Regions from separate parts of the Serratia sp. EC4 genome, predicted to be linked through region 1. Evidence: predicted binding sites of a transcription regulator. Region 1 holds the regulator's gene; each other region holds the start of a gene.
The links. The regulator LexA, encoded in region 1, represses DNA repair genes until DNA is damaged. The targets are predictions, from matches to a motif close to TNCTGTATGTACATACAGNA.

Region 2: sulA (SOS-induced cell division inhibitor SulA) is a predicted target of LexA. The motif match lies at 2,168-2,187, and genes of this name have one in related genera.
Region 3: ACP39K_RS12970 (DNA translocase FtsK 4TM domain-containing protein) is a predicted target of LexA. The motif match lies at 1,700-1,719, and genes of this name have one in related genera.

The regions. Positions count from the first base shown of each region.
Region 1 covers NZ_JBNIDE010000008.1:151,285-155,509, reverse strand. The annotation lists gene plsB (glycerol-3-phosphate 1-O-acyltransferase PlsB) at 1-1,336, opposite strand, end outside; gene ACP39K_RS19880 (diacylglycerol kinase) at 1,485-1,853, shown strand; gene lexA (transcriptional repressor LexA) at 1,956-2,564, shown strand; gene dinF (MATE family efflux transporter DinF) at 2,668-4,005, shown strand.
Region 2 covers NZ_JBNIDE010000003.1:480,985-485,209, reverse strand. The annotation lists gene matP (macrodomain Ter protein MatP) at 1-102, shown strand, start outside; gene ompA (porin OmpA) at 205-1,284, opposite strand; gene sulA (SOS-induced cell division inhibitor SulA) at 1,641-2,147, opposite strand; gene ACP39K_RS12665 (TfoX/Sxy family DNA transformation protein) at 2,377-3,033, shown strand; gene yccS (YccS family putative transporter) at 3,038-4,225, opposite strand, start outside.
Region 3 covers NZ_JBNIDE010000003.1:560,777-565,001, forward strand. The annotation lists gene ACP39K_RS12970 (DNA translocase FtsK 4TM domain-containing protein) at 1-1,634, opposite strand, end outside; gene lrp (leucine-responsive transcriptional regulator Lrp) at 1,755-2,249, opposite strand; gene trxB (thioredoxin-disulfide reductase) at 2,904-3,875, shown strand; gene cydD (heme ABC transporter permease/ATP-binding protein CydD) at 4,113-4,225, shown strand, end outside.

The sequences.
Region 1 (4,225 bases):
CTTTTTCCTTGGTGGCGCCGCGCAGCTCTTTGGCGTAGGTACCCACTTCCATCACGTGCTCGTAACCGATGTAAATCGGCACCAGCGTGATCGGACGGGTGCCGCCGCGCAGCATCGCCTGAATGGTCATCGACAGGGTGCCGGTCTTCGGCTCCAGCAGGCGCCCGGTGCGGGAACGGCCGCCTTCCACGAAGTATTCCACCGAGTAACCGCGGGTGAACAGCTCGCCGAGGTATTCGCGGAACACCGTCGAGTACAGCTTGTTGCCCTTGAAGGTGCGGCGGATGAAGAACGCGCCCAGGCGACGGAAGATCGGGCCGGCCGGCCAGAAGTTGAGGTTGATGCCCGCGGCGATGTGCGGCGGCACCAGGCCCTGGTGATACAGCACGTAGGACAGCAGCAGATAGTCCATGTGGCTGCGGTGGCAGGGCACGTAGACGATCTCGTGGCCGTCCTGCGCCAGCTGGCGCACGCGCTCGGCGTTGGTGACGTTGATGCCCTGATACAACCGGTTCCAGGTCCAGCTCAGCACGCGATCGGACAGACGCACGGTTTCGTAGGAGAAGTCGGCGGCGATCTCTTCCATCAACGCGATGGCGTTCTGCTGGGCCTTCTCGTGCGAGATCTTCTTGCTGCGCGCTTCGTCCTCGACCGCTTTTTCGATCGCTTTGGACGCCAACAGCTTGTTGAACAGATCCTGACGGGCCGGCAGGCTTGGGCCCACCGCGGCCAGGCGCTGGCGCGAGAAGTGCATGCGCGCCACGCGCGCCAGTTTCTGCGCGATGGTTTTATCCGTGCCGTGTTCGGTAGCCATGCGGCGCAGCGACACGGTGTTGGAGAAACGCACGAAGCTGTCGCGGCCGAGCCACAGCACGGCGAAGAACTTCTGCACGCCGTTCAACAGACGCAGGTGCGGCGTGCCGTGGCCTTCGCGGCCCGGCGAACGGCCAAACATCACCGAAACCGGCAGCATCTGAATGTCGAGATCCGGGTTGCTGCGATGCAGATCCAGATAGTCGTGGAACAGCTTTACCGACTCTTCTTTCGGGGTGTAGTAGCGGAACACGCGCGGGCCGTCGTGAATGAACACGTAGCTCGGCAGCACGGTGCCGTCGATCTCCAGCGAGTTGAGCGGATCAGGCAGATCCTGCGCCAGGCACTGGGTGCGCAGCGTCAGCAAATCCGCCTTGGAATTGTAAGGTAAAACATACAAAATCGGCCGTGAGGGATCCAACCCTAGCTCGGTAACCGGATCTGAAGGGATGACCTTACTTCTTACCAACAATTTAAGTGGTAAATTCAATATTTTATAATAAATTTTACGCCAACCTGACATAACAACGTGAAGCCTCTTGTTAGCAATGCGCCGCAAGCATACCAGAAACCGGGTAGCAGATCTGTGGTGTTCGAAAACCGAGAGCCGTCAGCGCGGACTGTTCTAGACTCTTTTTATTATGACCGACCTCTGAGAAAGGCACGAAAACATGGCAAACCAAGCAACCGGACTGACCCGCATCATCAAGGCCGCCGGCTATTCCTATAAAGGGCTATCCGCCGCCTGGCAGCACGAAGCGGCTTTCCGCCAGGAACTGGTGGTCACCCTTCTGGCTATCATACTGGCTGTCTGGCTGGATGTGGGTGCGATAGCGCGCATTTTATTGATCGGATCGGTAGCGCTGGTGATGATCGTCGAGATCCTGAACAGCGCGATCGAGGCGGTGGTGGATCGCATCGGCAGCGAACATCACGAGCTGTCCGGGCGGGCCAAGGACATGGGATCGGCGGCGGTGTCGCTGGCGATCGCACTGGCGCTGTTCGTTTGGGGCACGGTCCTATGGCAGCATTTCGGCTGACGAAAAGCGCCTACTGACTGATTTTTATTTATTCTTCGGTTCCCAATCCGCGCTTACCTGTATATACTCACAGCAAGACTGTATAAACAAACAGGGGGCGGAATGAAAGCACTAACTACCAGACAGCAAGAGGTCTACGATCTGATTCGCGAGCACATTTCGCAAACGGGCATGCCGCCAACGCGTGCCGAGATCGCGATGCGTCTGGGGTTCCGTTCGCCTAACGCCGCCGAAGAACACCTGAAGGCGCTGGCACGCAAAGGCGTGATCGAAATCGTCTCCGGTGCCTCACGCGGTATCCGTCTGCTGATGGAAGAAGAAGAAGGGCTGCCGCTGATCGGCCGCGTCGCCGCCGGCGAGCCGCTGCTGGCGCAGCAGCACATCGAAGGGCACTACCAGGTGGATCCTTCCCTGTTTAAACCGAGCGCCGATTTCCTGCTGCGGGTGAACGGCATGTCAATGCGCGACATCGGCATTCTGGACGGCGATCTGCTGGCGGTGCACAAAACGCAAGACGTGCGCAACGGCCAGGTCGTGGTGGCGCGGATCGAAGACGAAGTGACGGTCAAGCGCTTGAAAAAGCACGGCAACGTGGTTGAACTGCTGCCGGAGAACAACGAATTCCAACCGATAGTGGTCGATCTGCGTCAGCAGAATTTCACTATCGAAGGGCTGGCGGTCGGCGTGATCCGCAACGGCGACTGGATTTAATCGCCGGCCCATCACCGCCGCTCCCTGTATCAATCGCCCCTGTTTTGGGGCGTTTTTGTTTCTGACTTCGCCCTTTGTCACTCAGTCACAGGAACATCCCATCATGCGCCTGATTTCCGCCTTCACCAGCGACACCGATAAAGCCCTGTGGCGCCTCGCCCTGCCGATGATCTTCTCCAATATTACCGTGCCGCTGCTCGGGCTGGTGGACACCGCGGTGATCGGCCACCTCGACAGCCCGATCTACCTGGGGGGCGTGGCGATCGGCGCGGTGGCGACCAGCTTCCTCTTCATGCTGCTGTTATTCCTGCGCATGAGCACCACCGGCCTCGCGGCGCAAGCGCTGGGGGCACAGAACCCGCAAGCGCTGGCGCGCGCCTTTATGCAACCGCTGCTGCTGGCGCTGTTGGGCGGCGCGGCGATCGTCCTGCTGCGTTATCCGCTGATCGAACTGGCGCTGCGGATCGTCGGTGGCGATGGCGAGGTGCTGGAACAGGCGCGGCGTTTTCTTGAGATCCGCTGGTTAAGCGCCCCGGCGGCGCTGGCCAATCTGGTGCTGCTGGGCTGGCTGCTCGGCGTGCAGTACGTGCGGGCGCCGGTGATCCTGCTGATCGTCGGCAACCTGCTGAACATCGTGCTGGATATCTGGCTGGTGATGGGCCTGGGCTGGAACGTGCGGGGGGCGGCGGCGGCAACCGCCATCGCCGAATACGCTACGCTGCTGCTCGGCCTGTGGTTGGCGTGGCGGGTGATGCGCCTGCGCGGTATTACCCTGCAGATGCTGCGCCAGGCCTGGCGTGGCGATCTGCGTCGCCTGCTGGCGCTCAACCGCGACATCATGCTGCGTTCACTGTTGCTGCAACTGTGCTTTGCGTCGTTGACCATTTTCGGCGCTCGCCTGGGAAGCGAGGTGGTGGCGGTCAATGCGGTATTGATGAATCTGCTGACGTTCACCGCCTATGCGCTCGACGGTTTTGCTTATGCGGTGGAGGCTCATTCGGGCCACGCCTACGGCGCCCGGGACGACAGCCAACTGCGCAAGGTGTGGCACGCGGCCTGCAGGCAGGCAGGGCTGGTCGCGTTGGCCTTCGGCCTGGCGTATGCCGTTACCGGCCAGCAGATCGTGGCGGCATTGACCTCTTTGCCGGAACTGCGTGCGTTGGCCGCACATTATTTGCCCTGGCAGGTCATTCTGCCGCTGGTCGGGGTATGGTGCTATTTGCTGGACGGCATGTTTATCGGCGCCACGCGCGGCGCCGAGATGCGTAACAGCATGGCGGTGGCCGCTGCGGGATACGGTCTGGCGCTGTTCAGCGTGCCGCTGTTAGGCAACCACGGGCTCTGGCTGGCGCTGGCGGTGTTTCTGGCGCTGCGCGGCCTGGCGTTGGGCTGGATTTGGCACCGTCATCAGGTGCGCGGCAGTTGGTTTGCTGCACGCTAGGTCGAACGCTTTGTTGGGTTATTTATTAATTTATCTTATGTTTTGTTCATGTTTGCTTACATGTTTTTAGTCCAGATCCGTTCGCGTTAGCTCGTTGTTTGTTGGCGTTTTTTGTTTTTATTTTGTTTTTTAATGGTTTTTTATTCTGCAAATTGGCTTTTTTATTTCCATGTTTAACTAGAATGAATCATGTGGCTGGTAAATGAAGGGGAGCGTTGCT
Region 2 (4,225 bases), on a different contig from region 1:
GTGCAGCTTATCGAAGACGCTGAACGCAAAGAAAAGTATGCGAACCAGATGTCGTCGTTGAAAGAAGACTTGAAGGCGATTCTGGGCAAAGATCCCAAGTAAGCGCGTGAGAACGCCTCTATGGCGCCAGGCATTGAATGTTCTGGCAACAAGAGGACGAAAAAAAACCCCGCATTGGCGGGGTTTTTTATTAGGCGAGTAAACTTAGCCCTGAGGCTGAGTTACAACGTCTTTGATACCTTTAACTTCGATCTCTACGCGACGATCTGGTGCCAGGCAAGCGATCTGAGCTTTGGTAGCGCGGCCAGATTTGTAGCCACAGGTGTTGCCTGTAACTGCATCTGCTTCACCCATACCACGTGCAGAGATTTTGTCTGACGGGATGCCTTTGGAGACCAGGTAGTCAACAACGCTCTGTGCGCGTTGTTCAGACAGTTTCTGGTTGTACTGGTCAGAACCAACGGCGTCGGTGTAACCCAGAACAACTACGGAGCCGTCTTTAGGATCCATGGAGCTCAGCTGGGTGTACAGCTGATCCAGAGCCTGCTGGCCTTCTGCTTTCAGAGTAGATTTGTTGAAGTTGAACAGCACGTCAGACTTCAGAGTGAAACGCTTGGTTTCAACAACTGGAGCTGGAGCCGGAGCTGGTGCTGGAGCAACTACGTCATCCTGACCGAAGCGGTAAGAAACGCCCAGGCTCAGCATGGTGTTGTCTGGACGTGCGCCAACGGTACCTGCGTCACCGATGTTGCTTACGAACTGGTAATCCAGACGGGTAGCCCAGTTTTTGGTCAGTGCGTATTCAACACCAACAGCAGCCAGCGGAGAAACGCCGGTGTCGTGGTCGCTCAGACGCTGACCAGTACGGCCGTAGTTAGCTTTGGAGTCTGCACGCCATACCATACCACCCAGACGAGTGTAGATGTCCAGATCGTCAGCAATTGGGTAGCTCAGTTTAGCGGCCAGTTGAACGCCCTGCGCTTTGAAAGCACCGTTGTTCACGCTGCCTTTGTAAGGCATGCGGCCGAGCCAGTCATAGCCCAGCTCGAAGCCCAGGTATTGGTTTGCCTGGTAGCCCAGGAACGCGCCGGCACCCAGCTGATCTTTATGGGTTGGGCCGTTGCCGATACCGTTCTGGTAACCGTTGCCGTAGAAGCCAACGTCATGGTACTGGGACCAGCCCAGTTTAGCACCGGTGTACCAGGTGTTATCTTTTGGAGCGGCTTGCGCTACGGTAGCGAAACCTGCCAGTGCCACTGCTAATGCGATAGCTGTCTTTTTCATTTTGCGCCTCGTTATCATCCAAATAGGCAATGAGCTTTAAAGCTGTTTAAGCCCTTGGTTAAATTCCTTCGCCAAGGTTTAAGCCCTCGTTTGTTACTCGCCAGTTTTTCTGACGTTATAGAGCAACCTTGGCGATGTAAAGTCTACAACGTGGCGCGAAAGTTACAAGTGTGATGTGATAAGGCTCTAAAAAAAAACGCGGAATCGTACATATTTGCTAACATTCTCAGCCTAAAAAAACGGCGATTCATCGCGCGTTTTTGCCTGCCAAACCGCAGCCGGACTAGCTTTTTGCCTTCCCCCGCAAAGGTTCCGCTTAGGGGGTGCGAAAATGATGGGAAAAATCCTAAATTTACTTAATGATACAAAGAAGAGTGAATTTTTAGGGTGGAACAGTGTCCGTGAGTCGGGCTAATGTCACGTTGAGGGCGCATGATAAACCCATAGGCATTACCCAATTCTGCCGCACGTCTTAATTTTAGACGATCCTCCTCCGTTAGCTCGGGCAACCAGCCGAGAACCACGCTGTAATTTCCCGTTTGCAGCGCTTTTTCCATCGCCTCAACCGTATTCACCGGGCTGATTTGGCTCAATTGCACCATTTTATCGACAGGCAGGCCGGATTGCTGCAGCCATTGCTTGCTTAATTTTTGCTGCGGCGTCAGCCACAGAAGCCAGCGAGACTGCTTGCCCAATTGCAGCAGCAGGGGCAACAGTAATTGAGCCACTGCGGGCTGGCGCTCGTTGTAAACAAGTTCACTGATCAAGCCATTCTCTTTGCCGATATCCGTGTTCTTCGCAACATTGCGCGTTGTATAAGAGCCATGGCCGAAATGAGGTTGGTAGAGTGATTGAGTACGCATAAAGTTCCCGCCCGTCGTGTTACTGTATGTTTATACAGTATCCCTGATTTAGGATAAGATCAACCCAAATTTTCGTAGCGGCTCGCATAATTGCGATCATTTTTTGTACCGACGATTTTTGTGATTGGCAGGCGGGCGGATAGTGCGTATTTTTCTAATTAGTTGTTCACGTTACTTTTTTCATTGATGAGAGAAATAATACGGCCAGAACCTAAAAAGGAGGAACGCTATGAAAAGGATGTCGACGAGAAGAATCGCGCAGGCTAAAAATTGCTTTGCGGCGCTGGGCGCCATCACCACACGATCACAGTTTGGCGGCTATGGGCTGCTGGCTGAAGGGGTAATGTTTGCGGTGGTAGCGGAAGGTGAATTGTACTTGCGGGCTACGGCGAGCATGGAACCGGCCTTTCGCGCCCGGGGCATGGTCAATATGGTCTATTCCAAGCGCGGTGTGCCCATCACCTTGCGCTATTACTGGGTTGACGAGTCGCTGTGGCGGGAACGCAACGAGCTGGTAGGGCTGGCCTGGCAGGCTATCAGGGAAGCGCGCCGAGAACAGCGGCTCAAGGCCGGCGATCACGGCAGATTGAAGGCGTTGCCGAATATAGATGTCAACATGGAGCGCTTGCTATGGCGAGCGGGTATTCGCAATGCCTATGACCTGCGGCTGCATGGCGCTAAACGTAGCTATCTTCGCCTGCTGCAACAGCAGACCAATCTGGGTCTGCGCGTGCTGCTGTCGCTGGGCGGCGCGATAGCCGGTTATCATCAGGCGGCGTTGCCTACCGAATTGCGCAACGAACTGGTGCGCTGGTTCGATCATACGATGGCTATGCGTCGCCATGGCCATGAGCCAGTAGTTCAGGGCCCATCAAGCGGGCCCTGAATAATTAGGTTGCCTTATTGATTTGGGTATGGAGTGCGGTGAGTTCCGGCAGCAGCTCGAGCATTAGCCCCACCTGCTGCAAGACCAACTGTTCTTTGCTTTCAGGTTCTGGAACGGCTTTGCGAATACGCTCCGCCAGCTGTTCCAGCGCTTGCGCAATGCGCTGGCTGTTCCGTTCTTCCTGATGCAAGGCGCCGTCCACGTAACACACGGCATCATTGAGCAGATCGAGTGTGGCAGGGGTATTCAACCGCTCGCGGTGCGCCCCCAACGCCGAGATATAACTCAGGAGAGTATGGTTCAGGCAGAGCAGACGGAAGGCGGCTTCCTGCAACGCCTTGTCGGCCTTGGGATCGGCGGACATGTTGGAGATGACCGAAGCCAGTTCGGCATCGCTGTTGTGGGCATCTCGCCGCGCGATGCGGTAAGCGAGCCCGTTATCCTTACCCTGATGATATTGCACCAGAATGGCGTCCAGATAGCGACAGTTGGCATTCAGCGTTTTATCCACCACCGCCGGCAGTTGGCGGAACTTCCAGTCCGGCCAGATAAAGCTGACCGCCGCCCAGGCGATGGCGCAACCCAATAAGGTATCGTAAACGCGCGGGGCTGCTACTTCGAAACCTTCACCCAACAGGTTAAAGCACAGCAACACAAGCAGCGTGATGAACATCGTTGCATGGGCATACTGTACGGTGCGAAAAGCGAAGAACAAGACACCGGTGATGACGATCAACACCAGTTGTCCTTCCAATGAAGGCACAAAATAGAGGATTGGCAGGCCGATCAGGATACCGGCCAGGGTGCCGATGATGCGCAGCGCCAGGCGCCGGCGGGTCGCGTTGTAGTTCGGTTGGCAGACAAACAGGCTGGTCAACAGGATCCAGTAACCGTGCTGCATGCCGGTGAGCTGGATGAAGGCGTAACCCACGCACAGCACTGCCGACATGCGGATGGCATGGCGGAACAGGGCCGACTGCGGCGTCAAATGGCGGCTGATGCGCAGTCGGATGTCGCTCCAGCCGGTTAAGCGATCGTCGGCCAGGCTGTTCTCTTCCGCCTGCCCGCTGGCCAGCGTCTGCTCTGACTCGATATTGGCCAGCTGCGCATCGATCGCATGCAGGTTTTTCAGCAGGTGCGCCAGCGCTTTGGTTTGCTCTGAATTGCCCTGGGTTTCGGCTATGCGCGCCAA
Region 3 (4,225 bases), on a different contig from region 1:
GCTTTGCTCAGCTCAGCCTCCTGCTGAGCCTGTTCATCATCCTGCTCCGGCGCGTAGCTTTCGCCATAGCGCTGGCTTTGCTGCTCGGCAAACGCCTGACGCAGCGCGGCTTCCTGTAGCGCCTCTTCATCCTGCGGGTTCACCGCCGCCGGCTGCTGAGGCTCCGCCTCTGTCTGGCGCTGTTCCTGTTCGGCCGCACGCTGCGAAGGCAGCTTGATGCCGTAGGAAGCCAGTTCGCGACGGGTCGGGATGCGCACCGGATTCGGCCGCGGCAGTTCAGGGCCGATGCCCTGCTTAACCTGCGGATTGCCGTCACTGGTCGCCGTGAAGGCCGGCATAAAGGTCGCCGCTGCGACGCCCGCAGCAGCAGCGGCTGCCGCCGTATCCGGCTGCGGTTTGGCGCCGGTGGCGCTGAAACCGTTCGAACTGCCGATGTCGACGCTGTCACGCTGTGCGGCGGTAAAATCAAAGGGAGAACGCGCCGGCGGTTGCGGCGCGGCCGGCTCTTGCCAGTTGCCGAGGCGCGGCTCATCGTCATCCTGATAAGGATCGACAGGACGCGTCGCCTTAGGCGCAGGCGTTTCTTCCGGGATCTCGAAGGAATACAGCGGCGGCGTAGCGTCTTGCGCCGGGGCGCTCACCGGGTGCTGATTGACAGAGGCCGGCGCGGCCGGCGCCACCGTTACCGACGGAGCCTGTGTGGCGATCGGCGCTGCAACGGGCTCGTGGATCTCTGCCTTCACCGCCGGTGCAGGCGAAGCCGCCGGCGCGATGGGTGCGGCTTCCGCTTCAAGCTCGCCATCGTCGGCGCGCAGGCCGCTGAGCAACGGATCGGCGGCATCTTCTTCTGCCGCTTTGGCGCTTTCGGTGACCGAAGGCGCGGAGAACAGCACGTCGTCATCGGCGGCCGCGGCTCCGGCGGCGGTCGCGGCAACCGCTGCGGCGGCACCCTTCCCTGCCTGCTCAGGCTCGTCGTCAACGTAACGCTCGTCATCCTCAAAATAGCGCTCTTCGCGACGTGAGCGATTGGTCATCACCGTCGCGACGCCCAGCACCGCCCCGCCGATCTTCTCGGCGATCACCAGCCAGGACCAGCCGGTAAACAGCGTCAACCCCGCCGCCCATACGCACAACAGCGCCAGCGTAGCGCCGATGCCGTTGAACCACGGCAACATGGCGTTGCTCAGCAGGCTGCCGATCACGCCGCCGGAAGCGAAGTAATAGAGATCGTCGACGTTCAGCGCCGCCAGCCCGCAGGAGGTGAGCACTAACGCCAGGGTGCCGATCAGGCGCAGGGAAAGCGCGAAATAGTCGATGTAGTCTCTGTTGCTGCGTTGGCGATAAGCCGCCCAGCACAAGACCAGCATGATCGGCGGTATCGCGTAGGCGAGCACCCCGAAGGTGAAGAACAGCGTATCGGCCAACCAGGCCCCGACACCGCCGCCCAGATTGTGAATCGGCTCATGCCACGCGGTCTGCGACCAGCTTGGGTCAGACGGATTGAAACTGACCAGCGCAGCCATGAGGTAAACGGCAAAAATCGCTACCACGATAAGCACAGCTTCCAGCAAACGCCGGCCACTGCTGAGTCTTTTCAGGGTAACTTCTTTATCTTCTGTATATTCCTGGCTCAAGAAAGGCTCTCCAGGTTCCTGTTAGCTGACATAGCAACAGCGCCGAGAAACTGCCCCGGCGCCGAAACTGTATGAATAAACAGGAGTGTAACCAATTTAATCAGGTTTTGCACCTGCACCTTACCGTGTTTTGATAACCAGACGGTTACTCTGTTTCACTTCTTCCATCACTACGTAGGTACGGGTGTCGTTAACCCCCGGCAAACGCAGCAAGGTTTCGCCCAGCAATTTGCGGTAAGCCGACATATCCGGTACGCGGGTTTTCAACAGGTAGTCGAAATCGCCGGAAACCAGATGACACTCCTGAATCTCTTCAAGCTTCTGCACTGCCGAGTTGAATTGCTCAAACACATCCGGCGCGCCGCGGTTCAGCGTGATCTCCACGAAAACCAGCAGGGACGCATCCAGATAATGCGGGTTAAGCAATGCGGTATAGCCATGAATGAAACCCTGGCGCTCAAGACGGCGCACGCGTTCCAAACATGGTGTCGGGGATAACCCCACGCGCTTCGAAAGCTCGACGTTCGAAATACGCCCATCCTTCTGCAGCTCATTCAGGATGTTGCGGTCGATACGGTCAAGATCTTTACCCGGGCGTTTCTTGTTGTCTGCCATTATTATTGTCTCTCTTATTTTCTTCCGTGCACTTGCCACACCCTAGCCAACGTCAATGTGTAAGGGTTCGTTCCAAGCGAAGACCCGATGCCTGTCATATGCTTCTTCACTACCATCATTCCACGCCGCGCAGCCTGTCTGTCCAACCCCGCGCGACGCAGGTAACGACGTTTAGGTCGAGAAAAAATCAGCAAACGCTTGCGCGCTCTGCTCCGCACACCCATCGCGCATTGCCGCCTCGCGGCGCAAATACGTACGATTTGCTGGTGTTACGGGGATAATTTCTTCTTCCTATGATGTTTTCGCAAATGCGCAGCGGATTGTCAAAGTAAAAGAAGCAAAATCAGAACAACGTACCGTCACGAAAAGTCTGCATCCCATTTTTGGTTATGAATCGCTGGCAGATAAACCCCGGCGGGGAGCGGCTGAAGCCGCAGAATGCGCCGTTTTTGCGCGGTTGGCGATTCGGCGGCCGAATGCAGCTTTGATAAGGTAAATTTCTGCGTTCGGCGTACGATTTGCCGACAGCGGGTGCATTAATAGGCGACAACTATCATACAAATCGTTAACAACGTCGCCCGGCGCTTTTTTTACTGCGCCATTTTCCCTACAATCGGCTTCATTGTCCGCCATTGTGGAATAAAGAGGTTATTCATGGGCACGGCTAAACATAGCAAATTACTGATTCTGGGCTCCGGCCCGGCCGGTTACACCGCCGCCGTCTACGCGGCGCGCGCCAACCTGAATCCGGTGCTGATCACCGGTCTGGAACAAGGCGGCCAGCTGACCACCACCACCGAAGTGGAAAACTGGCCGGGCGACGCCGACGGCCTGACCGGTCCGGCGCTGATGGAGCGCATGCGCGAGCACGCGGAGAAGTTCCAAACTGAAATCGTCTTCGATCATATCAACAGCGTCGATCTGCAGCAGCGTCCGTTCCGCCTGTTCGGCGACAGCGGCGAATACAGCTGCGATGCGCTGATCATCGCGACCGGCGCCTCCGCCCGCTACCTTGGCCTGCCTTCCGAAGACGCCTTCAAGGGCAAAGGCGTTTCCGCCTGCGCGACCTGCGACGGTTTCTTCTACCGCAACCAGAAAGTCGCGGTGGTCGGCGGCGGCAACACCGCCGTTGAAGAAGCGCTGTACCTGTCCAACATCGCCGCCGAGGTTCACCTGATCCACCGTCGCGACAGCTTCCGCTCAGAAAAGATACTGATCGACCGGCTGATGGAAAAAGTGAAAAGCGGCAACATCGTGTTGCACACCGACCATACGCTGGACGAAGTGCTGGGCGATGAAATGGGCGTGACCGGCGTGCGCATCCGCAGCACCAAAGCGGAAAACGAAACCCGTGAACTGGAACTGGCCGGCGTGTTCATCGCTATCGGCCACAGCCCGAACACCGGCATCTTCGGCGGCCAGCTGGAGCTGGAAAACGGCTACATCAAGGTACAGTCCGGCATTCACGGCAATGCGACCCAGACCACTATCCCCGGCGTCTTCGCCGCAGGCGACGTGATGGATCACGTCTACCGCCAGGCGATCACTTCCGCCGGCACCGGCTGTATGGCGGCGCTGGACGCAGAACGTTACCTGGACGGCATCGCCGGCGCAGAAGTCTGCTAAGACGTTTTCATCATCGGCAAAAAGCGGCTCTTGAGCCGCTTTTTTTGTTTCCCCCCTCCGCCCCCTTCTCGCGTCTGTTATAGCCACATTTGCCCGCTTTATTATTTTCAGTCTGCCGGGTGACGAGGTAACATGGGACCTCGCTTGTTTGTCGCCGATTGCGCCAAACACTATTATTTAACAGTACGTTAACCCAGCCCGTAACAAACGGGCGCCGGCGACGCAGACGCATATCTGATGAAAAAAACCAGACAGCAACAGTTAACCCGTTGGCTTAAAACCCAGAGTTCGTTGGCGCAGCGTTGGCTGCGCCTTTCCATGCTGTTGGGGCTGTTCAGCGGCCTGCTGAT